4 regions of the Streptomyces sp. NPDC104367 genome follow, and region 3 is predicted to be linked to each of the others. Evidence: riboswitches for the same ligand, from Rfam matches in the RefSeq annotation. Region 3 holds a riboswitch; each other region holds the start of a gene.

Region 1 (7,110 bases), on a different contig from region 3:
GCCACCCGGCGCACCCAGCCTGAAACCGACGCCCGGCCGACACCCGGCTGGCGCCCGGCCCCCGCATCCCCGCCGACGACCGGCCCCCGCCCCCGCCCCTGCCCCCGCCTGCGGAAAACGCCCGAGGGCGGCACCTCCTGCCGTAGCAGGGGATGCCGCCCTCGGAGAAGGACGAGCCGATCCGTGACGGATCAGAAGTCCATGTCACCGCCCGGCATGCCGCCCGGAGCGGCCGCGGCGGCCTTCTCCGGCTTGTCGGCGATGACGGCCTCGGTGGTGAGGAACAGCGCGGCGATGGAGGCGGCGTTCTGCAGGGCGGAACGCGTCACCTTCGCCGGGTCGATGATGCCCTCGGCGACCAGGTCGACGTACTCACCGGTCGCGGCGTTGAGGCCGTGACCCGGGGTGAGGTTGCGGACCTTCTCCACCACGACGCCGCCCTCGAGACCGGCGTTGACGGCGATCTGCTTCAGCGGGGCCTCCAGGGCGAGCTTCACGGCCTGCGCGCCGGTCGCCTCGTCACCCTCCAGCTCCAGCTTCTCGAAGACCTGGGAGGCCTGGAGCAGGGCCACGCCACCACCGGCGACGATGCCCTCCTCGACGGCCGCCTTGGCGTTGCGCACGGCGTCCTCGATGCGGTGCTTGCGCTCCTTGAGCTCGACCTCGGTCGCGGCACCGGCCTTGATGACGGCGACGCCACCGGCGAGCTTGGCCAGGCGCTCCTGGAGCTTCTCGCGGTCGTAGTCCGAGTCGGACTGCTCGATCTCGGCGCGGATCTGGTTCACGCGGCCCTGCACCTGCTCGGAGGAGCCGGCGCCGTCGACGATGGTGGTCTCGTCCTTGGTGATGACCACCTTGCGGGCCTTGCCCAGCAGGTCGAGGGTCGTGTTCTCCAGCTTGAGACCGACCTCCTCGGAGATGACCTCGCCGCCGGTGAGGATGGCGATGTCGTTCAGCATCGCCTTGCGGCGGTCGCCGAAGCCCGGGGCCTTGACGGCGACGGACTTGAAGGTGCCGCGGATCTTGTTGACGACCAGGGTCGACAGGGCCTCGCCCTCGACGTCCTCGGCGATGATCAGCAGCGGCTTGCCCGACTGCATGACCTTCTCCAGGAGCGGGAGCAGGTCCTTGACGGAGCCGATCTTCGAGTTGGCGATCAGGATGTACGGGTCGTCGAGGGACGCCTCCATACGCTCCATGTCGGTGGCGAAGTACGCCGAGATGTAGCCCTTGTCGAAGCGCATACCCTCGGTGAGCTCCAGCTCCAGACCGAAGGTCTGGGACTCCTCGACGGTGATGACGCCTTCCTTGCCGACCTTGTCCATGGCCTCGGCGATGAGCTCGCCGATCTGGGTGTCGGCGGCGGAGATGGAGGCCGTCGAAGCGATCTGCTCCTTGGTCTCGACATCCTTGGCCTGCTCGAGCAGGGCACCGGAGACGGCCTCGACGGCCTTCTCGATACCGCGCTTGAGGGCCATCGGGTTGGCGCCGGCGGCCACGTTGCGCAGACCCTCGCGGACCAGGGCCTGGGCGAGAACGGTCGCGGTGGTCGTACCGTCACCGGCGACGTCGTCCGTCTTCTTGGCGACTTCCTTGACCAGCTCGGCGCCGATCTTCTCGTACGGGTCCTCGAGCTCGATCTCCTTGGCGATGGACACACCATCGTTGGTGATCGTGGGGGCGCCCCACTTCTTCTCGAGGACGACGTTGCGGCCCTTGGGGCCGAGCGTCACCTTGACGGCGTCCGCGAGCTGGTTCATGCCGCGCTCGAGGCCGCGCCGCGCCTCCTCGTCGAACGCGATGATCTTGGCCATGTGAAGTGGTCCCTCCAGGACTGGGGGTGATTCCTTCGGACCGCGCCCGCGCCCGCGACGGACGGCTCACATGCCTCGTGGTTCCTTCCCCACCCGGCCTGCGGGCCTCACCGACCCGGTCCTTCTTTGTCACTCTCACCTTCAGAGTGCTAACGCCAATGATTAGCACTCGGGGTAGGCGAGTGCAAGCGCCTCCCGGGGATCGGGCCCGCGGAGTCAGCCCCCTCCCGGGCATGCCGAAGGGCTCGTGCCCCGGGAGGCACGAGCCCTTCGAAGTTGTACAGAAGAACGTCGCTGTCAGTCGGCGCGTGCTTCAGCTGGTCGCCAGCCGGACCATGTCCGCCTGCGGCCCCTTCTGGCCCTGCGAGATCTCGAAATCGACTCGCTGACCTTCCTCCAGGGTGCGGTACCCGTCCATCTGGATCGCGCTGTAGTGGACGAAAACATCCGCACCACCGTCGACCGCGATGAAGCCGTACCCCTTCTCCGCGTTGAACCACTTGACGGTGCCCTGAGCCATGCCTAACTCCCCTATTACTGGCCCTTGCACAGATCCACACTTCGCGGATCCGGGTCAGACCTCACCCCCCAATGGTTGGGGGCGTGCGCCGGAACGCGTCGACCGCGGCCGAATGTATCTGCCCAACTGCCGTCTGCAACAGGTCAATCGGACGAGAATTCTGGACGGAAGGGGTCCGGAATGTAGCGAGAATTCGGCGGAATTCAGGGCAAGTCGGGCCCCGTAAAGGCCACAAAAGCCGCATTTAACGCGCACACTTTGGCTACTTCTTGCCGGGCCCGCGGTATCAATACGGGGCCTCCGACCCGGAGATCGGGAGCGCGTTCCCCAACTGTACCGCGCTCAACCACACAGAATTGCCCCCTCCGCTTCTCTCGCGGAGGGGGCAATCGGATGAACACTCGGTGATGGCCGTTACCAAAGGTAATGTTCGGTCATTCGGCCATCACGTCAACCCCCGCCGACCCCACGTCAGGACGGTCAGGGCGGCGTCAGGGCCGCGTCAGGGCTGGGTCAGCCACCGGCGACGGCCGGGATGATGGAGACGCCGGCCCCGGCCGGGGTGGCGGTCTCCAGACCCTGCTCGAATCGCACGTCGTCGTCATTGACGTAAACGTTGACGAACCGGCGCAGCTTGCCCTGGTCGTCGAGAACGCGGGCGGCGATTCCCGTGTGGTTCTTCTCCAGGTCGGCGATGACCTCGCCGAGGTTTCCGCCTTCGGCGCTGACTTCGGCCTGACCACCGGTGTAGGTGCGCAGGATGGTGGGGATGCGAACGGTGACGCTCACGTTATAAACCTCCGGATTAGAGCGGCTGCCTGCTTATTACTGCCGGCTAGGCCAGCCCGGCCTCACGGAACGACTCGAGACTCGGTCGAATAGTCGCCGTGAGTCCGGTACCCGCGACTGCGTCCAGCGTCTTCAGTCCATCGCCCGTGTTGAGTACGACAAGCGACTTCGTCGGATCGATGAGCCCATTCTCAATGAGCTTTTTGGTGACTCCAACCGTCACTCCGCCGGCGGTTTCCGCGAAGATTCCCTCGGTCCGCGCGAGCAGTTCGATCGCCTCCACGACCTGCTCGTCGTTCACGTCCTCCACCGCACCGCCGGTGCGGCGCGCGATGTCGAGAACGTAGGGGCCGTCGGCCGGGTTGCCGATCGCCAGCGACTTGGCGATGGTGTTCGGCTTCTGCGGCCGGACCACGTCGTGGCCCGCCTTGTACGCGGTGGAGACGGGCGAGCAGCCCTCCGCCTGGGCGCCGAAGATCTTGTACGGCTTGTCCTCGACGAGCCCGAGCTTGATCAGCTCCTGGAGGCCCTTGTCGACCTTGGTGAGCTGCGAGCCGGACGCGATCGGGATGACCAGCTGGTCGGGGAGCTGCCAGCCGAGCTGCTCGCAGATCTCGTACGCCAGCGTCTTGGAGCCCTCGGCGTAGTACGGCCGCAGGTTCACGTTGACGAAGCCCCAGCCCTCGCCGGCCGAGTCGCCGATCAGCTCGGAGCAGAAACGGTTCACGTCGTCGTAGTTGCCCTCGATGCCGACGAGCTCGCCGCCGTAGATCGCGGCCATGACGACCTTGCCCTGCTCCAGGTCGTGCGGGATGAACACGCAGGAGCGGAAGCCGGCCCGGGCGGCGGCGGCGCCGACCGCGCCGGCCAGGTTGCCGGTGGAGGAGCAGGAGAGCGTGGTGTAGCCGAAGGCGCGCGCGGCCTCGACGGCCTGGGCGACGACACGGTCCTTGAAGGAGTGCGTCGGGTTGCCGGAGTCGTCCTTCACGTACAGGCCGCCGGTCACCCCCAGCTCCTTGGCCAGGTTGTCGGCCTTGACGAGCTTGGTCCAGCCCGGGTTGATGTTCGGCTTGGTGGCCACGTCGGCGGGGACGGGCAGCAGCGGCGCGTAGCGCCAGATGTTCGAGGGGCCCGCTTCGATCCGCTCGCGGAGCTGCTCGGTGTCGTAGTCCGAGAAGTCGTACGCGATCTCCAGCGGGCCGAAACACTCCTCGCAGGCGAAGTGCGGGCCGAGCGGGACGCGGTGACCGCACTCCCGGCAGGAAAGCGCCGTGGCGGGGCCCAGGTCTACGGTCTTCGGGGAATCGGGTGCAACAGTCTGCGCAGCCATGTGAGGCGAGGCCCTTTCTCCTCATCTTCCTCACGACGCATCTCGCCGTGAGACGGATTTGGCACCTTCCCAAGCCGGGAGCCTCGCTGTGAACACGAGTACCGACTGGAGGGTTGCCGGGGCTTCATCGGGCCGTTTCCCTCTGCCCCTCTGGATGAGCTGTATGTGGTTGTGGGCGCCGGGTGACCCTCCGACATGCGATGGTCATCGGCGTTGTTCAAGACTGTAACCGAAGGCCAGGACAGTTGAGATAGTCGTCCGTACCGCGAGATGGATCACACCTCGCAGTGTGATCGTGACAGTGAGGAGCCGCTGACTGTGCTGGAAGAAGTCGAGCGCTGGCTGGCCACCCGCTCCTGGGCCGTGAACGACCGTCCGCTGCACCGGATACTCGCCGCGAAGCAGCGCACGGGTCAGACCGTCTCCGTCGTGCTGCCCGCGCTCAACGAGGAGGAGACGGTCGGCGACATCGTCGCGATCATCCGTCACGACCTCGTGCGGCAGGCACCGCTCGTCGACGAGATCGTGGTCGTCGACTCGGGTTCCACCGACCGCACGGCGGCGGTGGCCGCCGCGGCGGGCGCGCGGGTCGTCCACCGCGACGAGATCCTCCCGCGCATCCCCGCCGTCCCCGGCAAGGGCGAGGTCCTGTGGCGCTCGCTGCTGGTCACCACCGGGGACATCGTCTGCTTCGTCGACGCCGACCTGAAGGAGTTCTCCTCCGACTTCGTCGCCGGGATCGTCGGCCCGCTGCTGACCGACCCGGACGTGGACCTGGTCAAGGCTATGTACGACCGCCCGCTGGCCGGTGCGGCCGGGCAGGGCGGCCGGGTCACCGAGCTGATGGCCCGCCCGCTGCTGAACATGCACTGGCCGCAGCTGGCCGGATTCGTGCAGCCGCTGGGCGGCGAGTACGCGGCCCGCCGCTCGCTGCTGGAGCAGCTGCCCTTCCCGGTCGGCTACGGCGTGGAGCTGGGCATGCTGGTCGACGCCCTGCACCTGGCCGGCCTGGACGCCCTGGCCCAGGTCGACGTCGGCGTCCGCAAGCACCGCCACCAGGACGGCCAGGCCCTCGGCCGGATGTCCGCGGCGATCTACCGCACGGCCCAGCTGCGGCTGGCCCGCGGCCATCTGATCCGCCCGTCCCTGACCCAGTTCGAGCGGGGCGAGGACGGCTTCGAGCCGCGCACCTACTCCGTCGACACGGAGGAGCGCCCGCCCATGGTGGAGATCGCGGAGTACGCCGAGCGCCGGGTGGCGTGACTTCGACGTGCGGTCCGTATACGGCCGCTCATCGGGCGTAGCAGTACGTTTGAGCGTTTCCGGGCCGGGCTAGGTTGACGCGTATGGCTTCCCCCATCGCTTCCTCCGACGGTGCCGATGTGCTGGTCGCGTCCAACCGCGGCCCGGTCTCGTACGAGCTGCGCCACGACGACCCGGCCGGCGCGCTGCACGCCAGGCGGGGCGGCGGCGGGCTGGTCTCCGGGCTGTCGGCGATCGGCCCCGACGCGAACGCGGTGTGGGTGTGCGCGGCCCTCGGCGACGGCGACCGCGAGGCGGTGCGCCGGGCCGGGGGCGGTCTGCTGCCGGAGGCGGACACCGGCGGGCAGCGGGTCCGGATGCTCGACATCGAAGCGGACGTGTTCTCCGACGCGTACAACGGCATCGCCAACTCGGTCCTGTGGTTCGTGCACCACATGCTGTACCAGACCCCGCTGGAGCCGGTCTTCGACGCGGAGTTCCGGCGGCAGTGGGCGGCGTACGAGGCCTACAACCGCGCCTTCGCCGAGGCGCTGGCCGAGGAGGCGGCCCCGGGGGCCGTCGCCGTCATCCAGGACTACCACCTGGCGCTGGCCCCCCGGATGCTCCGCCGGCTCCGCCCGGACCTGCGCATCGGCCACTTCTCGCACACACCCTGGGCCCCGCCGGACTACTTCCGGCTGCTCCCCGACGACATCGCGGCGGAGCTGCTGAGCGGGATCCTCGGCGCGGATCACGCGGCGTTCCTGACCCGGCGCTGGGCGGACGCGTTCGTCGACTGCTGCCACGCCGTGCTGGGGCCGGGCATCCCGGCGGCCGGGGAGACCCGGATCGGGGTGCACGGGCTGGGGGCCGACGCGGACTTCCTGCGCAAGCGGTCGCACGAGCCGGACGTGGACGAGCGGATGGCGGCGCTGCGGGCGGAGATCGGGGAAGGGCGGAAGACCATCGTCCGCGTCGACCGCACGGAGCTCTCGAAGAACATCGTGCGGGGGCTGCTGGCGTACCGGCAGCTGCTCGACGACCACCCCGAGTGGCGGGAGCGGGTGGTCCACGTCGCGTTCGCGTACCCCTCGCGGCAGGACCTCGCCGTGTACCGGGACTACACGGCCGAGGTGCGACGGGTCGCCGACGAGATCAACTCGACGTACGGGACGGCGGGCTGGACGCCGGTCGTGCTGCACGTCAAGGACGACTTCGCCCGGTCGCTGGCGGCGTACCGGCTGGCCGACGTGGCGCTGGTGAACCCGATCCGGGACGGCATGAACCTCGTCGCCAAGGAGGTCCCGGTGGTCTCCGACGAGGGGTGCGTGCTGGTGCTCTCGCGGGAGGCCGGGGCGTTCGAGGAGCTGGGCGAGGACGCGGTGGTGGTGAACCCGTACGACATCGGGGGGACC
Region 2 (7,110 bases), on a different contig from region 3:
CGGTGATCGCGTTCATCGTCACCAAGCGCATCTGCCTCGGCCTCCAGCGCCGGGACAAGGACAAGGTGCTGCACGGTCGCGAGACCGGCATCATCAAGCGCCTGCCGCACGGTGAGTTCATCGAGATCCACGAGCCGCTCTCGCAGGAGCAGCTGCACACCCTCACGGCTCACCACCAGTACGAGCCGGCCCAGGTCGGTGCGGCGGTCGACGAGAACGGTGTCGAGCGCAAGGTCAAGGGGCCCGAGAAGCTCCGCGCGAAGCTGAGCGGTGCCTACTACGGCGAGGACAACCAGATCCCGAAGCCGACTGTCGAGGAGTACAAGGAGATCACGAGCGGCCACGGCCACCACTGATCCACGGCGTCGCCACGCCACGGTCGAAGGGCCCCCGTCCGGTGTACGGACGGGGGCCCTTCGCCATGCCCGGGGCTGGATAAGGTGGGGGTCGTACACCATCATCCCCGTACGACGATCAGGAGCGGCCTTATGAGCGCTGTGACCCCCGCTGGAGGCGACACCGCGGCGGGCCTTTCCTGGCCCGGGGTACTGAACGCGCTGCTGTACGGCCAGGACCAGAGCGCCGACGCGACGGCCTGGGCGATGGACCAGATCATGCGCGGCCAGGCCACCGACGCCCAGATCGCCGGTTTCGTCGTCGCCCTCAGGGCCAAGGGCGAGACGGTCGAGGAGATCAACGGGCTCGTCCGCACGATGTACGAGCACGCGAACGTCATCGAGGTGCCGGGCCGCACCGTCGACATCGTCGGCACCGGCGGCGACGGCGCGAAGACGGTGAACATCTCGACCATGTCGGCGCTGGTGGTGGCCGGCACCGGAGCGAAGGTCGTCAAGCACGGCAACCGCGCGGCCTCCTCCGCGTCCGGCGCCTCGGACGTCCTGGAGAAGCTCGGCGTCAACCTCGACCTGACCCCGCGGCGGGTCGCCGAGGTCGCCGAGGAGGCCGGGATCACCTTCTGCTTCGCCGTCAAGTTCCACCCGGCGCTGCGTCACGCGGGCGCCGCGCGCGGCCAGTTGGGCATCCGCACGGTGTTCAACATCCTCGGCCCGCTGACCAACCCGGCGCGGGTGCGCGCCCAGGCGGTCGGCGTGGCGGACCCCCGGATGGCCCCGGTGGTCGCGGGCGTCTTCGCCGAGCGCGGCCACTCCTCCCTGGTCTTCCGCGGCGACGACGGCCTCGACGAGCTGACGACGACCGGCACGTCCCACGTCTGGATCGTGCGCGACGGCAAGGTCACGGAGGAGACCTTCGACCCGCGCGAGGTCGGCATCGAGCCGGTTCCCCTGGAGGCGCTGCGCGGCGGCGACCCGTCGTACAACGCGGAGGTCGCCCGGCGCCTCCTGGACGGCGAGCGGGGCCCGGTGCGGGACGCGGTGCTGCTGAACTCGGCGGCGGCCCTGGCGGCCCTGGAGCCGGGCCCGGGCACGCTCGCCGAGCAGCTGCGGGCGGGCATGGACAAGGCGGCCGAGTCCATCGACTCCGGGGCGGCCAAGCGCGCGCTGGAGCGCTGGGCGGCGGCGACGAACAAGTAGGGGCGTCGCGGAGTCCGGCCCCGCCGGACTCCGCGGGACCTGCCCTCGTCCCGTCATCCGGACAGAAGTTGCGCATCGGCGATCACTTCACCTACTTTTCTTTTCAGGTCATGAGTGACAGTCATGAGGCCCCGGCCGACTGTCCGGCAACCCTCCGTCCGTGGCGGGGTGCCCCGGGTGAAGACCAGGCCGTAGGCAGCGAGGTCTGCGGCAAGCGCGGACCCCTCGAAACACCAGGGGTCCTGGTCGTACGAGGGAGCCTTCTGTGAGCAAGCGAATGCGATAGGGCGTAGAGCCCCGCCTCCGCGTACCCCTTTCACTTTCCCCGCGCCGTCGACGTACCGTCCGGCGCGGCGGTTCCGCTCACCCTCACAGGAGCTTCGCCATGTCCGTCTCCACCGCTGCCTCCGCCCGGTCCGTCTGTGCCCCGCTGCCCGTTCTGGGCCGGGATGTCACCGTCCCGCTCGTCACCGGCGGCGAGGTCGCCTACGCGGCCCTCGACTACGCGGCCAGCGCCCCCGCGCTCCAGCGGGTCTGGGACGACGTCGCGGCCTACGCGCCCTACTACGGCAGCGTCCACCGCGGCGCCGGCTACCTCTCCCAGCTCTCCACGGACCTCTTCGAGAACGCCCGCCGGACCGTCACCGAGTTCCTGGACTGCCGCCCCGACGACCAGCTGATCTTCACCCGCTCGACGACCGATTCCCTGAACCTCCTGGCCCGCGCCCTCCCCGCCGACTGCCAGGTCTTCGTCTTCGAGACCGAGCACCACGCCTCCCTGCTGCCCTGGCAGGACGCCCGGGTCACCTACCTCAACGCCCCGCGCACCCCGCGGCAGGCCGTGGCGACCCTGGAGCGCGCGCTGGCCGACCGTGACCCCCACGGCCCGGCCCTGGTCTGCGTCACCGGCGCCTCCAACGTCACCGGCGAGCTGTGGCCGGTGCGCGAGCTGGCCGCCGCCGCGCACGCGCACGGCGCCCGGATCGTCCTGGACGCGGCCCAGCTGGCTCCGCACCACCCGGTCTCCGTCCGCGACCTCGACGTCGACTGGGTCGCCTTCTCCGGCCACAAGCTCTACGCCCCCTTCGGCGCCGGTGTCCTGGCCGGCCGCGCCGACTGGCTCCAGGCGGCCGAGCCGTACCTCGCGGGCGGCGGCGCCAGCCGCAAGGTCGCCAGGCGCGAGGACGGGGGAGTGGCCGTGGAGTGGCACGAGAGCGCCGCGCGGCACGAGGCCGGGTCGCCCAACGTGATCGGCGCCTACTCCATCGCCTCCGCCTGCAAGGCGCTCACCGAGGCCGGTTTCGACACGCTGGTCGCCCGTGAGCGGCACCTCATCGACAAGGTGCGGGCGGGGCTGGCCGAGGTCCCGGAGGTCCGGGTCCTCTCCCTCTTCGGCGACGACGCCCCCCGCGTCGGCGTGATCAGCTTCGTGGTGGACGGCTGGAACAGCTCGCACTTCGCCGCGGCCCTCTCCGCGGAGTACGGCATCGGCGTCCGCGACGGCCTCTTCTGCGCCCACCCGCTGGTCAGGACGCTGCTCGGCTCCGACCCGCAGACCCAGGGCGAGTGCGGGGCGCCGGAGGCGGCGCCGGGCGAGAAGTCCCTCAACGCCATCCGGGTGAGCTTCGGCGCCGGTACGCCGGACGAGCATGTGGAGCGCTTCGTGACGGCGGTCCGGGAACTGGTGACCGACGGCGCCAAGTGGTCGTACCGTACGGAGGAAGGCCGCTGCGTCCCGGCGGTGTGATCAGCGCCCCGTCAGGGGCGCGGGCAACTGCGCGGCCGGCCACGACGGACACCCAGGGGATCGCGGTGCTTCGTGCCCGGCTGCGGGCCGGTGGGGGCTGGTCGCGCAGTTCCCCGCGCCCCTGACGGGGCGCGTCGCGGTCGGACGCCCGGAAAGTACCGGGCTAGTTGTCCAGGCCGATCGCGAAGGCCGCCTCCAGGTCGTGCTGGGAGTACGTGCGGAACGCGACGTGCGTGTCCGTCGCCTCCACGCCCGGGATCTTGCTGATGGAGCCGGGGATGACCTCGGCCAGGTCCTCGTGCCTGCGGACGCGGACCATGGCGATCAGGTCGTACGTGCCGGTGACGGAGAAGACCTCGCTGACGCTCTCCAGCGCGGCGATCCGTTCCGCGATCTCGGGGATCCGGTCCACGCTGGTCTTGATGAGGACGATCGCGGTGATCACGGCTGGTTCTCTCCCTCGGGGGCTGGAGCTGGAGTGGCTCTCACTTTAGTGCCACGGCCGTAGCGCACCCACGCGTAGCCGAAGCCCAGCCCGAATCCGACCAGGTGGGCGAGGTAGGCCACGCCGGGGCCGGCCGGGGCCCCGTCCAGGGCCAGCCACTGCAGGGCCGCCCAGAAGGGGAGCACCACCCAGGCCGGGAAGCGCAGGGGCAGGAAGAAGAGGAACGGGAGAAGACTGGTCACGCGGGCGCTGGGGAACAGGTAGAGGAACGCTCCGAGGACCGCCGAGATCGCCCCGGACGCCCCTACCAGCGACTGCTGGGACGTGGCGTTGGCGGCCGCGTAGCCGAGCAGCGCGAGACAGCCGCAGCCGAGGTAGAAGAGGGTGAACTCGGCACGGCCCATCCGCTCCTCGGTCATCGCCCCGAAGACGAAGAGGAAGAGCATGTTGCCGAGCAGGTGCACCCAGCTGCCGTGGATGAACAGCGCCGTGGCCGGGGTCAGCACCTCCCGCGCCGGGCCGCCGAACAGGTCGCCGGGGACCACCCCCCAGCGCCGGAAGTACGCCCGCTGGGCCGCCGCCAGTGCCTCCCCGGTGCCGTAGGACGGGGTGAAGCCGGACGACGGGCCGAGCACGAAGATCAGGCAGCACACGGCGATCAGCGTGTACGTCATGGGCGCGGACGTGCCCCTCGCGCCGCGCAGGGTCCGGACGGCCGTCGTGTTCCAGTTGCCGATCATGAACACAGAGCATGGCGTAACCGGACGCACCGGTGCAGATCGCCTCGCCGCCGTGGACGGGGCGGCGTCCACGGCCCGGCAGGCCGTAGGGTTACGAGCCACACGCGTCGGCACGGCGCGTCACGGACACTAGAAGGAAGCGAACAAGCCACGATGACGGTTCCCCTGCCGACCGCCACGACGCGGTGGCGCTGCACCCTCTGCGGCAACCTCACGCGCTTCGACGTGACCCGCTCGTCGAAGGTCGTCGAGTACGTGCACCTCGACCTGGCCGGTGAGCCCAAGGTCGAGGAGCGCGAGGTGGTCAGTGAGACCATCGAGTCGGTGCGCTGCCGCTGGTGCAACGCGGTGGACCAGGTGGAACTCGTGGACAGGCCGGGTGCCGACTCCTGAGACCGGGAGGCGGCCCCAACAGGTGATGGGGTGTGACGGATGGTGGAGACCACAGGCGGGGGGCCGGGCGACGGCACCGCCGAGGTGCTTGACCGTCCGTTGCCCGACGGCGTGCGGCGGCGGGTCGTGCAGATCGTGTCGGACGGCTTCGGCGGTCTGACGGTCGCCGAGCTGCCCGCGCAGCTGCGGCAGTACGCCCGGTTCGCGCCGAACCGGCGGGCCAAGTTCGCCGGGAACGCCATGGCGGCCGCGCTGGAGACGGACACCCTCTTCCGGCAGCGGATCGGGGAGAAGCTGAGAGAGGCCCAGCCGGAACTGGCCGGCGCCCTCGACTCCGGCTCCCCGCCCCCGGCCGCGGACCCGCTCGACGTGGCGGCCGCGGCCTACGTACTGCGCCCCGCCGGCTGGGTGAAGCTCGTGACGGCCGCCGGCGAGGAGGCCCAGCGGGCCGACGCCGAGCGCGCCGACGAGGAGAGCCGGGCCGAGCTGGAGCGGCTGCGCGAGGAACTCGACCGGGCCCGGGAGCAGACCCGCTCCGAGACCGAGCGGCTGCGCGCCGAGCTGGACGCGGCCAAGAAGGAAGCGGAATCGCTTCACCGCAAGCTGAGGGCCGCCCTCAGCGACGTCAAGCGGGGCGAGGCCGCCCTGCGCAAGATCCACACCGAGGCGGAGGCCGCACGGGCCGACGCGCAGGCCCAGGTGTCCACCGCGGAGAGCGAGAGCCGGCGGCTCAAGGCGCGGCTCGGCGAGGTCGAGGCCGCGCTGGAGGCCAGCCGCCGGGCCGCCCGGGAGGGGCGCAGCGTCGAGGACATGCGGCTGCGGCTGCTGCTCGACACGGTCCTGGAGTCGGCCCAGGGGCTGCGCCGCGAACTGGCGCTGCCGCCGGCGTCGACGCGTCCCGCCGACACCGTGGACGCGGTGGAGCCGGGGCGGATGACCCCGAAGGACATCGCGGCCCGCGCGCTGTCCGAGCACGACCCGGCCGTCCTCGACCAGTTGCTCGCCCTGCCGCAGGCGCACCTGGTCGTCGACGGCTACAACGTGACCAAGACGGGCTATCCGCAGATGCCGCTGGAGAAGCAGCGGCTGCGGCTGCTCGGCCAGCTCTCCCAGCTCGCCGCGCAGACCGGCGCGGAGGTCACCTGCGTCTTCGACGGCGCCGAACTGGCCGCGCCGGTGCTGCTCGCCCCGCCGCGCGGGGTCCGGGTCCTCTTCTCCAAGCCCGGTGTCACGGCGGACGAGTTGATCCGCCAGCTGGTGCGTGCCGAGCCGCCGGGCCGCCCGGTGATCGTCGCCTCGACCGACCGTGAGGTCGCCGACGGGGTGGCGCGGGCGGGTGCCCGACCGGTCGCTTCTGCGATGCTTCTGAAGCGACTGTCCTGAACGTTCGACGTGCATGGTTAATGCCCGAATTCGACCGAACCGTCACGCGACGTAGTGTCAATCGAGCATTACGGCACGTGAGTTATGTGCAAAGAGTGCGTTGCGTGACCAGAATTTTGACTGTTGGGATTTGAACTGATCACAAGTAGGTCACTAGGGTCAGGCCTCGAACCTCCACACGGGTGATCACTCAAAAGAAGGAGCCCGTCTCCGTGGCGTCCCATCGTCGACCCAAGCAGCCGAGTCGCGCACGCGTGACCGTGCTGACCACCGCAGCCGCCGCTGCCGTCGTCCTGAGTGCCAACGCCGCCAACGCGGCGCCCAGCGAGAAGCTGACCAAGGACGAGGTCAAGGCAAAGGTCGACAAGCTCTACGAGGAGGCCGAGCAGGCCACCGAGAAGCTCGACGGGGCCAAGGACAAGCAGCAGAAGCTGCAGAAGGAAATATCCACGATCCAGGACAACGTGGCTCGTGGCCAGGAGGAGCTCAACAAGCTGCGGGACAGCCTCGGCACGATGGCCACCGCGCAGTACCGCTCCGGCGGCATCGACCCGTCGGTCCAGCTCTTCCTCTCGTCCGACCCGGACGACTACCTCGACAAGGCCTCCACGCTCGACCAGTTGAGCAGCCAGCAGGTCGAGGCCCTCAAGAAGATCCAGGACAAGCAGCGCGAACTCGCCCAGGAGCGGGCGGAGGCCACCGACAAGCTCAAGGACCTCTCCGCCACCCGCACCGAGCTGGCCAAGCAGAAGAGCGCCGTCCAGAGCAAGCTCGCCGACGCGCAGAAGCTGCTCAACACCCTGACGGCCAAGGAGAAGGCGGCACTCGACGCCGAGCAGGCCCAGGCCG
Region 3 (7,110 bases):
CGCCGGCGCCGGAGTAGGTGCCCGCGGTGCGGGTGGCGTTGGGCTTCCCCGCGGTCTGCCGGTTGTGGTACGCGAAGCCGGGGTTGGGCCCGAAGGAGGCGTCGATCTTGCCGCTGTCCAGCGCCAGGAAGGTGCTGGTGCTGTCCTGGAAGTACTTGACGGTGAGCTTCTTGCCCTCCTTGGCGAGCTTCGACTGCCACTCCAGGAGGATCTTCTCCTGGTTGGTGCCGGACCCGACGGCGACCGTCTTGCCGGCGAGGTTCTCGTAGTCGCCGTCGAAGTTCCAGGTGCTCTTCTTCGGCACGAGGAAGGCCAGGTTGTCCTCGCGGTAGGAGGCGAACTCGTACTTCTTCTTGCGCTCCTCGGTGATGGTGACGTTGGAGAAGGCGGCGTCGACCTTGCCGCTGTCGATGCCGACGAACATGTTCTCCCAGGTGAAGTTCTTGACCTCGGGTTCGAGCCCGAGGACCGCGGCGACCAGACGGGCGAGGTCGGGCTCGGTGCCGGTGAGGGTCTTCTGGTCGCTGCCCACGTAGGCCAGCGGCGGGAGCCCGGCGGGCAGGGCGCCCTCGCCGATGACGAGCTTGCCGCTCTTCCTCACGGAAGCCGGCAGCTCGGCGCTGATGGACTTGACCTCGGAGACCTTGATGGCCGTCCGGGTGGCGGCACCGTTGGAGACCTGTCCGACGACGACCTCGCCGGTCTTGGCGTCGGCGGTGGTGGCCGCGTCGCTGTCGCCCCCGCAGGCGGCGAGCCCGGTGGCGAGGGAGGCGACGGCGGTGGCCGCGGTGATGCCTCTGATCAGGCTGCGTCGGGTGATGTGGGTAGACATGGCCGTTCCTTGTCGCTGCGGGTGATGAGGGCGGTGGCGTGGGGGAGGTCTGGGGTACGGCGGGTCAGAGGACCTTGCTGAGGAAGTCCCTGGTCCGCTCGTGCTGCGGCTTGTCGAGGACCTCGGAGGGCGGACCCTGTTCGACGATCTTCCCGCCGTCGATGAAGACGACCCGGTCGGCGATCTCGCGGGCGAAGCCGATCTCGTGGGTGACGATGACGAGCGTGGTGCCGCTGGTGGCCAGGTCCTTGATGACGGAGAGGACCTCCCCGACGAGTTCGGGGTCCAGCGCGGAGGTCGGCTCGTCGAAGAGGATGACGCCGGGGCGCAGGGCGAGGGCGCGGGCGATGGCGACGCGCTGCTGCTGCCCGCCGGACAGCTGCCGCGGGTAGGCTCCGACGCGTTCACCGAGGCCGACGCGTTCGAGGAGGTCCTTGGCCAGCTGCTGGGCCTCGGGCTTGGTGAGCTTTCCGGTGGCGACCGGGGCGGCGGCCACGTTGTCGAGGACCGTCAGGTGCGGGAAGAGGTTGAAGTTCTGGAAGACGAAGCCGATCCGGCCGCGCTGGGCCAGGATGGCGCGCTCGCTCAGCTCCTTCAGCCGCTCGCCCTGCCGCTTCACGCCGATCGGTTCGTCGTTGACGCTGACGTAGCCGATCTCCGGCTTCTCCAGGTGGTTGATGACCCTGAGAAGGGTGGACTTGCCGGAACCGGAGGGGCCGAGGATGACGGTGACCTCGCCGGGACGGACCGTCAGGTCGACGCCGTCGAGGACGCGGTGGGCGCCGTACCACTTGTGGACGTCGTGGATCTCCAGGCCGGCGGGGGCCGTGTCCAGGGTGTCGGTGGTGCTCATACGGCGGCCTCCCGGCGGATGCGTGCGCGCAGGTCGGCGAGGCCGCCCCGCAGTTTCTGCAAGGGGGTCGGCGGCAGGGCGCGGGTGGCGCCCCGGGCGTAGTACCGCTCGACGTAGAACTGGATCACGGAGACGACGCTGGTGAGGATCAGGTACCAGACCGTCACCACCAGGAGCAGCGGCACGATGTCGCCGGGGTAGGTCGAGCCCATGCTCTGCGCGGAACCGAAGAGGTCGAGCAGCGAGACGTAGAAGACCAGCGAGGTGCTCTTGATCAGGCCGATGAGCTGGTTGACGTAGTTCGGGGTGATGGAGCGCAGCGCCTGCGGGAAGACGATCCTGCGGAACTGGTAGCCCTTGGGCAGGCCGAGGGCGGCCGCCGCCTCGTGCTGGCCCTGGTCCACGGAGAGGATGCCGCCGCGGACCACCTCGGCGGCGTAGGCCGCCTCGTTGAGGCTGAGGCCGACGACCGCGATGGCCATGTCGGTGGCGAGCTTGGACTCGTCGAAGGAGAAGAAGGCCGGTCCGAAGGGGACGCCGATGCTCAACGTCCTGTACAGGGCACTGAAGTTGTAGAGGAAGAGCAGTACCACGATGAGCGGGACGGAGCGCAGCGCCCAGACGTAGGTCCAGCTGACCGCGCGCAGCACCGGGCTCCTGGACAGCCGGGCCAGGGCCAGCAGGATGCCGCCGAGCAGTCCCAGGACCGCGCTGTAGGCGGTGACTTCGAGGGTGATGACCAGTCCGTCGAGGATGGCCGGGCGCAGGAACCAGTACGCCCAGCGGTCCCACTGGTAGAACGGGTTGGTCACCAGTCCGTGCGCGAACTGGGCGACCAGGACCAGGACGACGGCGGTGGCGATCCACCGCCCCGGCCTGCGCAGCGGCTGAACTCGCTGTGCGGTCAGCAACTTTGACGGTTCATCAGCCGTGCTCGGCGCCTCGGGGGCGGCGATGGTGGCGCCTGGGGGTTCACTCATGACGGACTCCGGCGATGTCGGAAACCCGCCTCCCACGGGCGGACGGCCGCGGCCGGGCCGTGTTCGGGCACGGCGCGGCACGGGGCGCGGGGACGCGCGGGACGCGGGGACTGGGCGGACGAGGTCACACCGGGCGGGCGGTGTGCGGCGGGGAGAGGTGCTGCTGGGTGCGGGCCGGGAGGCCGGAAGGACCGGTCAGACCCGACAGCGGGCACAGCCCGGTGCGGTACACGCGCTACACAGTGCGCTGTTGACGCGGAGCAGGTCGACGGCGCGGTCGACGACGAGCGGGCTCGCATACGGCTGTACGCAGCCCTGGGAGCGGCGCTGGGCCGTCCTGGGAGCTGCGTACATGTCCGTCACCCGTCACTGTTGTTCAGGCCCGTGGGCCTCGCGCTTACCGAAACGTCATCCGGTCGGGTCGTCACCTGGGGCACCCCACCGCGATCGGAGGGTTGCCGGTCAGCAAGCCAGGGCTTGAACGCTGACGCTCTTGACCGTTCTTGTCCGCAAGTAACTCAGTTGCCCGAAGGAATGTCAACGCCTGTCCAGTTGGCGGAACGGTTCTGACCGCTCTCACCTGCGGGACCGTCGGCGGCGTGTCCCACCCAGTCCAGGATCTGGACGGCGGCGCCGGCTGCCTCCAGCCCCTGGCAACGGGCGTGGTGGCGGCGGGCGATGCCGTCGAGGTCGAGATGGGCGCCGAAGGCCGGGTGCGCGGCCAGCCGCCGGGCGTAGGCCCACAGCACCGGGTGGTCGGCGATGCGGTGCACGGCCGAGGCGTCCAGGTGGTTGCGGTGCACGGTGTCCAGCTGCACCAGGGTGACCCACAACTCCACGTCCGCAGCCGTCAGTCGACCGCCGACCAGGAACTCCACATCGGCCAGCCGGCGCTCCAGGACGGCCAGGGTGGCGAGCAGCGTCTCCAGCGCCTCCGGGTCGCCGCCCTCGCTGCCGGCGCGCTGCGCGGCCCGCTCGATGCCCTCGGCGCAGAGCTGTTCGACGGCCTCGATCTCGGACTCGGTGCCGCACGGGTAGAGCCGGGTGACCCCGTCGCCGAAGTAGCGGTCGAGGTCGCGCAGGATGTCCGGGCCGTGGGTGCTGACGATGCGTCCGGACCAGGCGTCGCTGAACACCGGGGCCAGGGCCGGTCCCGTGTAGTGGTGGGCGCTCGCCTCGTACAGCGGACGCAGGGCCGAGTGGCTGCCGTCGGGGCGGTCCGGGACGGCGGGCAGGAAGGTGACCGGACAACAGTCGTCGAGGGCCAGCAGGCTGTGGCCGACGGCGATGCGCAGGCCGGCGGGGCAGGCGGTGGACAGGTGGAGGCGGTAGCGGCGCGGCACGGCGTAGTGGCCGCTGCGCGCGTCCCGGCCGATGCGGCCCCGGAAGCCGGGGGTGGTCCGGACGGACGGGAGGGCGGCGAGCGGAGTGATGGACATGTGTCTCCCCGGGTGCGGGCGCGCGGACGTACGCGCGGCGGAAGCGTTCGTCGGTGGGCGGCGGGAGGTCAACGTCTGCGGCCGATGGCGCTGCACACGCGCTGCAGGTCGATGTGCAGACGGGAGGTGAGCAGCAGGGCGGGGTACGGCGTACGGCTCTCCCGGCACTGACTGCCGACCGTCCGCAGGCGACCCATCTTTCCCTACCTTTTCACTAGGATTCCCATCCGGAGTGTCGATCGCCCACCGCCCCACGTCAAGAGGGCGTCCATCCCTGGGACACCGGCCCTCCGACTTGCCGCCGCGCGGACGGGGAGGTCCGCTGGAAGGACGGGGTCAGCGACGGGAGCCGGACGGGATGAGCGAGCCTGCGGGGGCCGGGGCGGTGCCGGGGGCCGTGCCCGAGACGTTCGTGTTCACCTGCCGGGACTGCGGCGAGGCGTGGCGGGCCACCTTCCAGGCGGTCTTCTTCACCGACCCGGTCGCCGACCCGGAGCTCCAGAGCACCCTGGAGTACGTCGACGAGGCCGGCCGCGCGGTGCGCTCGCCGCTCACGGACGCGGTCTGCCCGCGCTGCGGCGGCCGGCACGTGCGGATCACGGCACCGGAGCGGTGAGCCCAGCGCCGACGCTGGGCGCCGACAGCGGGACCCGACGCCGGGACGGTCACCCGAACGGCCCGCGCGGGCTGGTCGGCGCAGGTGGCGGATGGTGGCGTGGAGGGACGTACCGCGTTCCCGAGGAGGAAGTCGCGATGACCCGTCCGTCCCGACCCGTGCGTGTTCTCACCCCGGCCCTGACGGCGGGGATCCTGCTCGCCACGGCGGCCTGCGCGGACGACAGCGGCTCGCCCGAGGCCGCGGCCGTCACCCCCGCCGCCGAGCGCTCCCCGGCCCCGTCCCGCACCCCCGCCCTCACCGGCGCCGGCGCCCAGGCCGCGCTGATCACGCCCGCCGACATCGAGGACGACTGGCAGCTGGCCAACGACGCCGCCACCTGGCGCAACCAGATGCTGGTGGGCAAGGTCGACAAGGCCGAGTTCCTCAGCGGCGAGGCCGCCGCCGCCGACTGCCAGCGGCTCCTCGACGGCCTCTACTCCGACAGCCTGCTGGGCCGCGCCACCGGCGCCTCCGGGCTGCGCGGCTTCACCTCGCAGGACGCCCGGCTGCTGTACCAGGTCGGGGACTACGGCCAGCCCACGATGGAGGCCACGCTGAACTGGCTGAAGAGCCTCCCGGAGAAGTGCAACCAGTTCACGGTCACCGCCTCCGGCGGCAGCAAGCGCACGGTGCAGGTCGTCGAGTACAAGGAGCCGCCGAAGGTGGCCGACGACCTGGCGGCGCTCACCGTCACCGTCCAGGGCACCTCGAACGGGCAGCCCGCCACGACCACCCTGGACGTGGCGGCACTGCGCGTCGGCGCCTCCGGTGCGGCCGTCACCAACGGCGGCCTGTCCGGCGTCGACCACCCCAGCACCGAACTGGCCGTGCAGAACGGGGCCCAGCGCCTCAAGGACGTCCTGGCCGGCAAGACCCCGGCGCCGATGCCGAGCCAGTTCGACTAGGCCGGCACCGGTGCGGGCACGGGCGGCCGGGTCAGTGCAGGGGCTCGGGGTCCTCGGTGTTGCGCTGGGTGCTGCCCGGCTCGCCGTTGTCCCGGTGCCACTCGACGACGAGTTCGTCGCGGGTGCCGAAGCGGACCAGGTGCCGGCCGACCACTCCTTCCAGGAGGTCGAGGTTGCCGGCCTCCGTCTCCACCGCGAGCAGCAGCGCGCCCTCGGCGGCGGCCAGGGTGCCGGTGCCGTTCTGGAAGACGATGGTGCCGAGGCCGGTCTCCTCGTCCCAGGTGGTCTGCGAACGGCGGCTGAGGTGCGAGGCGAGCTGCTTGGCGTAGCGGGCGGGCCGGTCGGTGCTGACGCGGGCTTCGGAGCGGGCCATCTGGGACTCCCGGTGTCGGGCGTGCGTTGACGGCCTCACGCTACGTCGGCGGGCGGCGGACCGCGCCGGTCGGGGCAGCGCACGGGCGCACGCACAGTTTGCGGGTTCCGGGCAGGGGAAAGGGGGCCTCCGAAGAGAGCCCCTGGCCCGCGGAAACCTCCGGCATCACTGTCGGGACGACAGGATCTGCACCTGCGGCCCCTTGACCCCCAGGAGCAGAGGTCGAGGGCACTTTCTGGACATAACAGATTCAACTGGGGCAGACCATGTGCGCAACAGGCCCGCCGCGCACCATCGCGTACACCGTGTGGTCCCCAACTGGTCCCCGCGCCGCTCCCGCAGCACCTCGTAACGAGACCCGGACTTCGCCGCGCTCGCGCCGGGCTGGCACCACAGCGACATCCTTCCCACCCGCCCCACAGGGCAAGCAAGTTCAGACGTCACCCGATCGTGCGGCAGACCCGGGCGTCGACGGCGGCCTCGAAGGCGTCCTGGGCGAGCCCGTCCCGCGCGTCGGCGATCACGCACGACGGCGCGGCGCGGGACGGGTCACCTCGGGGAGGACGCCGGCCACGATCCGACCATCGCGGTAGGCGTCGAGGTAGTCGAAGAGATGTGCCAGACCGACGGCCCGCTTCCCCGCGCGCTCGGCGCCGAGGACGCTGCGGGTGAGGAAGCGGGCGGACGTCGGTGTGGCACCGGCCGCGAGCAGAGCCCGGAGAGCTCGCGCTCGGACATGCGGACGCTGCCGGTCATGGCGCGTCAGCGCCCGTGGTGGTGCATGACGTGCTTGGTGCGCGAGTAGTCCTCCAGGGCGTAGACCGAGAGGTCGCGGCCGTAGCCGGAGCCCTTGAAGCCGCCCCACGGGACCTCGTTGGCGAGCACCAGATGCGAGTTGACCCAGACGGTGCCCGCGTCGAGGCGGGCGGCGACGGCGTGACTGCGGCGTGCGTTCTCCGTCCACACGGAGGCGGCGAGTCCGGCCTCGACGTCGTTGGCGCGGCGGATCGCCTCGTCCTCGTCGGTGAAGGTCTCGATGCTGACGACCGGCCCGAAGACCTCCTCGCGGG
Region 4 (7,110 bases), on a different contig from region 3:
GGCAGCGCGGTCAGCCACCAGGCGTTGGCCAGGTAGTTGCGGCCGTCGGAGATCAACGTCCCCCACTCCGGGGCCGGCGGCGGCGCGCCGTAGCCGAGGAAGCTCAGCGCGGACACGGCCAGGATCGAGGCGCCGAAGTCCAGCGTGGCCAGCACGATCACCGGACCGGCGGCGTTGGGCAGGACGTGCCGGCCGAGCACCGAGTACCAGCGGGCCCCGCAGGACCGGGAGGCCTCGACGAAGACCGCCTGCCGCACCCGCAGGACCTCGGCGCGGGCCACCCGGGCGAACGAGGCGACGCCGGCGATGCCGACCGCGACGGCCACCTTCACCGTCCCGTAGCCGAGCGCGGTGACCAGGGCCAGCGACAGGAACAGCGCGGGGATCGCGAGGAGGACGTCCACGAGGCGCATCAGCACGTCGTCCACCCAGCGCCCCACGAAACCGGCGACCACACCGAGCAGACCGCCGACCACGAACGCCACCAGCACCGCGATCAGGGTGGCCTTGAGGGAGAGCTGCGCGCCGTGCACCACGCGGGAGAAGACATCGCGGCCCAGCTCGTCCGTGCCGAACCAGTGACCGGCGCCCGGGCCGCGGAAGTTCTGGGACGGCACCCCCTTCAGCGGGTCCTGCGAGGTGAACAGCTCCGGCCGGAAGGAGGCCAGTACCACCAGCACGACCACGACGGCCGACAGCACCAGACCGGGGCGGCGCACCAGGAACCCCACCAGCCGGCGGCGCCCGCGGGGGCCGCCGGACGCGCCGGGGGATCCCGCCGCCACCGGCCGGGCGAGGCCCAAGGCGGCCCCGGCCGCGTCCTCGACACCGTTCGCGCCGTTCGTGCTGTTCATGCTGTTCGCGCCGTTCACACCGTTCCCGTCGGCTAGGCCGTGCGTGCCGTCGGTGCCGTCGGTGCCGTCGGTTCCGTCGACGAGACTCTGACTCATGCGAAGCTCGCCCTTCGGTCCGTGGCCACCACGATCCGCGGGTCCAGCAGCGGGTAGACGAGGTCGACGAGCAGATTCGTCGCCACGAAGATCAGCGCCCCGAACACCACCACCCCCTGGACCAGCGGGATGTCCTGGACCGTGACCGCCGCCGCGGTCACCCGGCCCAGGCCGTCACGGGAGAACACCGTCTCGACCACCACCGAACCGGCGATCAGCTGCCCCACCAGCAGGCCGACGACCGTCAGCGCGGGCAGCGACGCGTTGCGCAGCGCGTGCCGCAGATGCACCCGCCACCGCCCCGCGCCCTTGGCACGCGCGGTCTCCACATACGCCTGGTCCAGCGCGGTGAGCAGGCTCTTGGCCAGCACCTGCGCGATCTGCGCGCCGGTCGGCACCGCCAGTGTCAGGGCCGGCAGCACCAGGCCGCGCAGCCCGTCGTTGCCGAACGCCGGGAACCAGCGCAGCCGGAACGAGAACGCCTCGACGAGCAGCAGCCCCACCCAGAACGTCGGCACCGACACCCCCAGCGGCGGCAGCGACAGCAGCAACTGCCGCAGCCACCGCCACGAGGTGTACGTCGCCGCCACCGCGAGGCCGCCGCCGAGGACCACCGCCAGCAGCAGCGCGGCCCCGGTCAGCTGGAGGGTCTGCGGCAGTGCGTCGGCGAGCGTGGAGGTCACCGGGCGGCCCGTGGAGACCGCGTCGCCGAAGTCCCCGCGCAGCGCCCGGCCCAGGTAGTCGGCGTACTGCGCCGGTACGGACTTGTCGAAGCCGTACTCGTGGCGCAGTCTGGCGAGCTGGGCCGGATCGACCTGCCCCGAGTCCATCCCGGCCCCCGCCATCGCGGAGACCGGGTCACCGGGCAGGAGGTCGAGCACCAGGAACGACACCGTGTACGCAGCCCACAGCACCCCGACCGCCTGCGCCAGCCGTTTGATCACATAGCGGCGCACGCGCTAGCCGATCCAGGTGTCGTGCAGCTGGATGCGGCTGCCCGAGTCGAAGTCGAGGTCGTGCACCTTGCCGGACACGCCCAGCTGGGTCTGAAGCTCCACCACGGGCACGTAGTACGCGTTGCTCACCAGGAGCCGCTGCGCCTCGGCCACCAGCCGGGCACGCTTGCCGGTGTCGGCGGTCGCGGCCTGCTCGGTCAGCGCCGTGTCCAGCGAACTGGCGGGCAGGTGGTAGAAGTTGCTCAGCCGGCTGGAGAACGAGCTGCGCAGGATGTCCGGGTCGGCGCGGGTCACGTTGCCCCACACCACGTCGAAGTCACCGGACTGGAGCGTCGTGGCGAACTGGGTGACCGGGAGCTGCTTGAGCACCACGCCGACACCGACGGCCTTCAGCTGCTGCTGGACCAGCTCCAGCGCGGGCTGGTTGGTGGCCGAGTTGGGGAACCAGGTGATGGTCAGGCTCAGCTTCTTACCGTTCTTCGCACGGATGCCGTCGCCACCTGTCTTCCAACCGGCCTCGTCCAGAAGCGACTTGGCCTTGGCCGTGTCGGTGGACAGATCGGTGGAGAGGTCCGTGTAGTCCGGCGTGGTGTGCGCCAGGACGCTGGTCGCGGGCCGGGTGCCGGTCGGGAAGACGGTGTCGGCGATCTGCTTGCGGTCGACCGCGACCCGGATCGCCTGCCGCACCTTCGTGTCCTTCAGCAGGGTGGAGGCGTTGTTGAGGCCGAGCCCGAACACCACACCGGGGTTGGCCCGGCTCCGGAGGGCCACCTGGCCGCCCTTGAGCGCCGCCTCGTTGGCCCTGCCGACGCTGCTGATCGCGTCCACCTGCCCGGACTGCAGGCTGCCGGCCCGCACTCCCGCCTCCGGCACGACCTTGAACACCAGCTTGTCCAGATAGGCCTCGCCCTTCTTGGACCAGCGCGAGGAGCCCCAGTCGTACCCGGTCCGCCTGGTCAGGGTGATCGACTGGTTCTGCACATAGCCCTTCAGCACGAACGGCCCGGACCCGACCACGCCGTCGCTGCACTTCTGCTGCGGGGACCGCTTCACGCTCGCCGACGACTCGATGCCCAGCGAGTGCGTCGAAGTGGCTTGCAGGAACTGGGCGTTGGGCTCCTTGAAAGTGACCTTGACGGTGAGCGGGTCGACCACGGTGGTGCTCTTCACCCCGCTGAGATAGCCCTGGGCGAGGGTCCCGAGGGCGCCGAGGTCCGGCACCGCGTCGAAGTTGTCCTTGACCACCTGCGCCGTCAGCTTCGAGCCGTCGCTGAAGGTGACGCCCGACCGCAGCCGGAAGGTGAACGCCGTCGCGTCGGCGCTGACCGTCCAGCTCTTGGCGAGCCACGGCACGATCTTGCCGGTCTTCGGGTCCTGGTCGGTCAGCGAGTCCACGGTCTGCCGTACCGAGTAGATCGTGTCGTTGCTGCCGACCTGCTGCGGATCCACGCAGCCGGAGTCGGAGCTCACCGCGAAGGTCAGGGTGCCGCCGGACTTCGCCCGGCCGTCCGTGCCGCCGGAGCCGTCGCCGCCGGACCCGCACGCGGTCAGCAGGACACTGGTGGTCAGGAGCGCGGCCAGGGGCGCCCAACGGGGGGTTCTGAGAACCGGGAGTGCTGTCACGGAGGGGTTTCTCCTACTCGTGGCACCCGGCAGCGGATGCCGGGCTTCGGGGCGCGGGGCACGGCCGTGCGGTGCAGGGGCGTGCGGCCCCGGCCGGGATGACACCGGCCGGGGAGGGCGCTGTGCAGACGGGGTCAGGCGGACGTCACCGGGGACCGGTGACGAGGGGGACGGCGGCGCGAAAGGTGCCGCGGCCGGTGACGGAGGTCAGGCGGCGGCGGGCGGGCCGGTCAGACCTGACAGAGGCAGCTGGTCGAGCGCTTGAGATCGATGTGGCGCCGGCGCGACAGCCGGGAGTACGCCGTGGCGTCGGCGGGGGAGGAGGCCGGGTCGTCGCTGTGCCGCATGCCGGTCCTCCCTGTCTCCGGCCCCGGTCACGGGGCCACGCGCTTGCGGGAGTCGTCGGTGATCCCGCCGGGCTTTCACCTGGAGCACCCCACCGCGTGGGAGGGTTGCCGGTCAGCGAGCCAGGGCTTGACGCTGACGCTCAATGCCGTCGGCGATCGTACGGATCGGATTTGTCGTACGTCAATGCCGTGACCGCAGGCCCCTGTCCGGGAAGCCGGAGCCGTCTCACGTGCCGGGACACATGGTGGACGCGCCTGGTGCCGTGTGCTTTGATCCGGCCATGGAGACCCCAGGTCAGGCACGCGGCGTGCCGCTCGACCCGTTCTGGGCGGGTCGCCGCGCCGATCAGTTCGACGAGACCTGTCGCTGACCACTCGCTCCCCTCGGCGCTCTCCCGGCCCGGATCCCGCCGTGCCCGCGCACCGGCCCGCCCCCTTCACGGCCCGCCACCGGCGTCGGCCCCGCCCTCCGCGCAGGCCTGCTCTCCGTGTCGGCGCGCCCTGCCGCGCGCCCCGTGAGCCGTCCCTCCCGCACCCCGTCGAAATGAGAGGCATGGCCGTCAACAGCACTGCTCCGAGCGGGGTGTTCGCCTCGCTGCGGGTCCGTGACTACCGCGTCTACTGGAGCACAGGCCTGGTGTCCAACATCGGCAGCGCCATGCAGGGTGTCGCCCTGGACTGGTTCGTCCTGACACTCACGCACAGCGGGACCGCGCTCGGCTGGGTCGCCGGGCTCCAGTTCGCCCCCGTGCTGCTGTTCGGCCTGTGGGGCGGTGTCGTCGCCGACCGCCACGACCGCCGGACCCTGCTGCTGTGGACCCAGGCGCTGTACGCGGCGCAGGCACTGCTCCTGACGGTCATCGTGTTCTCCGGCCATGCCGCGCTCTGGCTGCTGTACGTGCTGTCCTTCGCGCTGGGCTGCGTGTTCACGGTGGAGAACCCGGCACGGCTGTCCTTCGTCACCGAGCTGGTCGGCCGGCCCCTGATCCCGAAGGCCGCGGGCCTCAACATCCTGTCCCTCAACGCCGCCCGCCTGATCGGTCCGGCGGTCGCCGGTGTGCTGATCGGGGCGATCGGAACCGGCTGGGTCTTCGCCCTCAACGCGGTCTCCTTCACCGTCGTCCTCGCGGGTCTGCTGTCGATCCGGCCAGGGACGCGGGAGCCGCGCCCTGCCACCCGGCCGCCGTGGACGGGCGCGGGCGCGGAGGGGCTGCGCTATGTGGCGGCCCGGCCCGAACTCGTCGGCGTGCTCACCGTCTTCGGCCTGGCCGCCACCTTCGCGGTCAACTTCCCCACCACCCTGACCCTGTTCGCCGGGCGCGTCTTCGACGTCGGGTCCCGGGGACTCGGGCTGATGAACACGGCACTGGCCGTCGGCACCGTCGCCGGTACGGTCGCCGCGACGCGCGGTGTCTCGCCCCGGGTACGCACGGTCGTCGCCGGGGCGCTGCTCTTCGGCGGCTTCCAGGCCCTTGCGGCGGTCATGCCCACCTACCCCGCCTTCCTCGCGCTGCTGCTGCCCGTCGGCTTCACGCTGATGACGTTGAACACGGCGGTGAGCGCCTTCGTCCAGTCGGAGGTGAGCGACGCCATGCGGGGCCGGGTGATGGCCGTCTACACGGTGATCTCCATGGGCGGCAGCCCGGTCGGCGCACCCGTCATCGGCTGGGTCTCCCAGCACGCGGGGGTGCGCTGGGGCCTGGCCGCGGGCGCCGCGGTCGCGGTGCTGGCCGCGCTCGGCGTCGCGGCATGGCTGGCGCGCACGACACGCTCCGCGCCGTCCCCGGCCCCGTCCGCACCGTGCCGTTCCGGGCTCCCCGCGCCCGGTACGGCGACGGTCCGGGCGCCGTCCCTCGACCGCATGCCGTCGGGCGAACCGTCCACCGGGGGACCCTCCACAGCCTCCCAGGACTGACCGGCACACCCTGACAGCCGGGCCCACCGGACCGCCCGGTCCGCGATCCGGTCCGCGAGCCGGCCCCGAGGCGCGCCCGCGGTGTTGTCGTGCCGCCAGCCGCCAGCCGCCAGCCGCCAGCCGCCAGCCGCCAGCCGCCAGCCGCCAGCCGCCAGCCGCCAGCCGCCAGCCGCCAGCCGCCGGGCCCGCCGCCCACACGTGACGCACGGGCCCGCGGAACGCCCGCCCCACTGCCCGCGACCGCGAACATTGCGGCTCCGTGAAATGACGGCCCGCGGGTGGCCGAGTCGCTCCCTCCGCTGCATACAGTTGCATGCAGTCGGCCTCCGCCGACCCAATCCAAGAGCCACGGAGACAGCGCGCCATGGAAGAACTCACCTGGGAGAGCCCCGCGATCGCCGACGGCATCGCCGCCGTCCGGTCCGCCTCGCCGTTCGTCTACGGACTGACCAACTACGTCGCCGCCAACCTGAGCGCGAACGTGCTCCTGGCCGTCGGCGCCGGACCGGCGATCGGCGCCGCGGCCGACTTCCCCACCGTCTTCCCGGCCGGCGCCGGCGGGGTGTGGATCAACACCGCCGCGCTGATCAGCAACCCCGCCGAGCCCCTCGTCGACGCGGCACGCACCGCGCACACGGCCGGCACCCCCTGGGTACTGGACCCGGTCGCGGCCGGCGCGGGCGCCACCCGCTACGACGCGTTCGTGACCGCCCTGCTGGAGCACCGGCCCACGGTGATCCGCGGCAACGCCAGCGAACTCGTCGCGCTCGGCGGCGGCGACAGCACCGGCAAGGGCGTCGAGACCACCCTCTCCTCCACGGACGCGATAGGCGCCGTCGAGGAACTCGCCCGTCGGACCGGTGCCGTGGTCGCGGTCAGCGGCCCCACGGACTACCTGACCGACGGCACCCGCACGGTCGCCGTCCCCGGCGGCGACGTCCGGCTCACCCAGGTCACCGGCGCCGGATGCAGCCTCGGTGCCCTGATCGCCGGGGTCCTGGCCGTCGTCCCCGACCCGCTCACCGCGGCCGCCGTCGCCCATGTCGCCTTCGCCACCGCGGCCGAACGCGCGGGCGCCCGCACCACCGGCACCGGGTCCTTCGCGATCGCGTTCCTGGACGAACTGTCCCTGCTGGGCGCGTGACGGCGACCACCGGCACACCCCCACCGCACGACACCTGGAGCACCCCTTGAGCACCACCCCGGGGACCGCCGCCCCGCGCATGCACCTGGCCGCCTTCCTCAACGCGGGACCGCAGGGCACCGTCGGCTGGCGCCACCCCGAAGCCGGCGACGGCTTCCTCACCGCCGCCCACTAC

Evidence for each region. A riboswitch is a leader RNA that binds a small molecule or an ion and turns the genes downstream of it on or off. The one in region 3 is predicted to bind S-adenosylmethionine.
Region 1: another riboswitch for S-adenosylmethionine. It lies ahead of thrC (threonine synthase); the one in region 3 lies ahead of ACZ619_RS00890 (amino acid ABC transporter permease).
Region 2: another riboswitch for S-adenosylmethionine. It lies ahead of ACZ619_RS04910 (aminotransferase class V-fold PLP-dependent enzyme); the one in region 3 lies ahead of ACZ619_RS00890 (amino acid ABC transporter permease).
Region 4: another riboswitch for S-adenosylmethionine. It lies ahead of ACZ619_RS13650 (putative leader peptide); the one in region 3 lies ahead of ACZ619_RS00890 (amino acid ABC transporter permease).

What each region holds. Positions count from the first base shown of each region.
Region 1 covers NZ_JBVJND010000051.1:32,917-40,026, forward strand. The annotation lists gene groL (chaperonin GroEL) at 192-1,814, opposite strand; gene ACZ619_RS42885 (cold-shock protein) at 2,128-2,334, opposite strand; gene ACZ619_RS42890 (MoaD/ThiS family protein) at 2,848-3,123, opposite strand; gene thrC (threonine synthase) at 3,170-4,453, opposite strand; SAM riboswitch class I at 4,472-4,614, opposite strand; gene ACZ619_RS42900 (glucosyl-3-phosphoglycerate synthase) at 4,772-5,716, shown strand; gene ACZ619_RS42905 (alpha,alpha-trehalose-phosphate synthase (UDP-forming)) at 5,800-7,110, shown strand, end outside.
Region 2 covers NZ_JBVJND010000002.1:451,267-458,376, reverse strand. The annotation lists gene qcrB (cytochrome bc1 complex cytochrome b subunit) at 1-356, shown strand, start outside; gene trpD (anthranilate phosphoribosyltransferase) at 489-1,553, shown strand; SAM riboswitch class IV at 1,660-1,776, shown strand; gene ACZ619_RS04910 (aminotransferase class V-fold PLP-dependent enzyme) at 1,939-3,300, shown strand; gene ACZ619_RS04905 (Lrp/AsnC family transcriptional regulator) at 3,464-3,745, opposite strand; gene ACZ619_RS04900 (rhomboid family intramembrane serine protease) at 3,742-4,485, opposite strand; gene ACZ619_RS04895 (hypothetical protein) at 4,639-4,878, shown strand; gene ACZ619_RS04890 (NYN domain-containing protein) at 4,918-6,261, shown strand; gene ACZ619_RS04885 (C40 family peptidase) at 6,474-7,110, shown strand, end outside.
Region 3 covers NZ_JBVJND010000001.1:201,927-209,036, forward strand. The annotation lists gene ACZ619_RS00880 (transporter substrate-binding domain-containing protein) at 1-832, opposite strand, end outside; gene ACZ619_RS00885 (amino acid ABC transporter ATP-binding protein) at 897-1,685, opposite strand; gene ACZ619_RS00890 (amino acid ABC transporter permease) at 1,682-2,665, opposite strand; SAM riboswitch class IV at 3,054-3,164, opposite strand; gene ACZ619_RS00895 (glutathione S-transferase C-terminal domain-containing protein) at 3,184-4,104, opposite strand; gene ACZ619_RS00900 (putative leader peptide) at 4,173-4,301, opposite strand; gene ACZ619_RS00905 (hypothetical protein) at 4,463-4,720, shown strand; gene ACZ619_RS00910 (hypothetical protein) at 4,858-5,667, shown strand; gene ACZ619_RS00915 (DUF2218 domain-containing protein) at 5,699-6,040, opposite strand; gene ACZ619_RS00920 (aminobutyraldehyde dehydrogenase) at 6,803-7,110, opposite strand, start outside.
Region 4 covers NZ_JBVJND010000007.1:326,434-333,543, forward strand. The annotation lists gene ACZ619_RS13635 (ABC transporter permease) at 1-854, opposite strand, end outside; gene ACZ619_RS13640 (ABC transporter permease) at 947-1,906, opposite strand; gene ACZ619_RS13645 (ABC transporter substrate-binding protein) at 1,910-3,529, opposite strand; gene ACZ619_RS13650 (putative leader peptide) at 3,760-3,876, opposite strand; SAM riboswitch class IV at 3,911-4,024, opposite strand; gene ACZ619_RS13655 (MFS transporter) at 4,430-5,791, shown strand; gene thiM (hydroxyethylthiazole kinase) at 6,156-6,935, shown strand; gene ACZ619_RS13665 (LLM class flavin-dependent oxidoreductase) at 6,982-7,110, shown strand, end outside.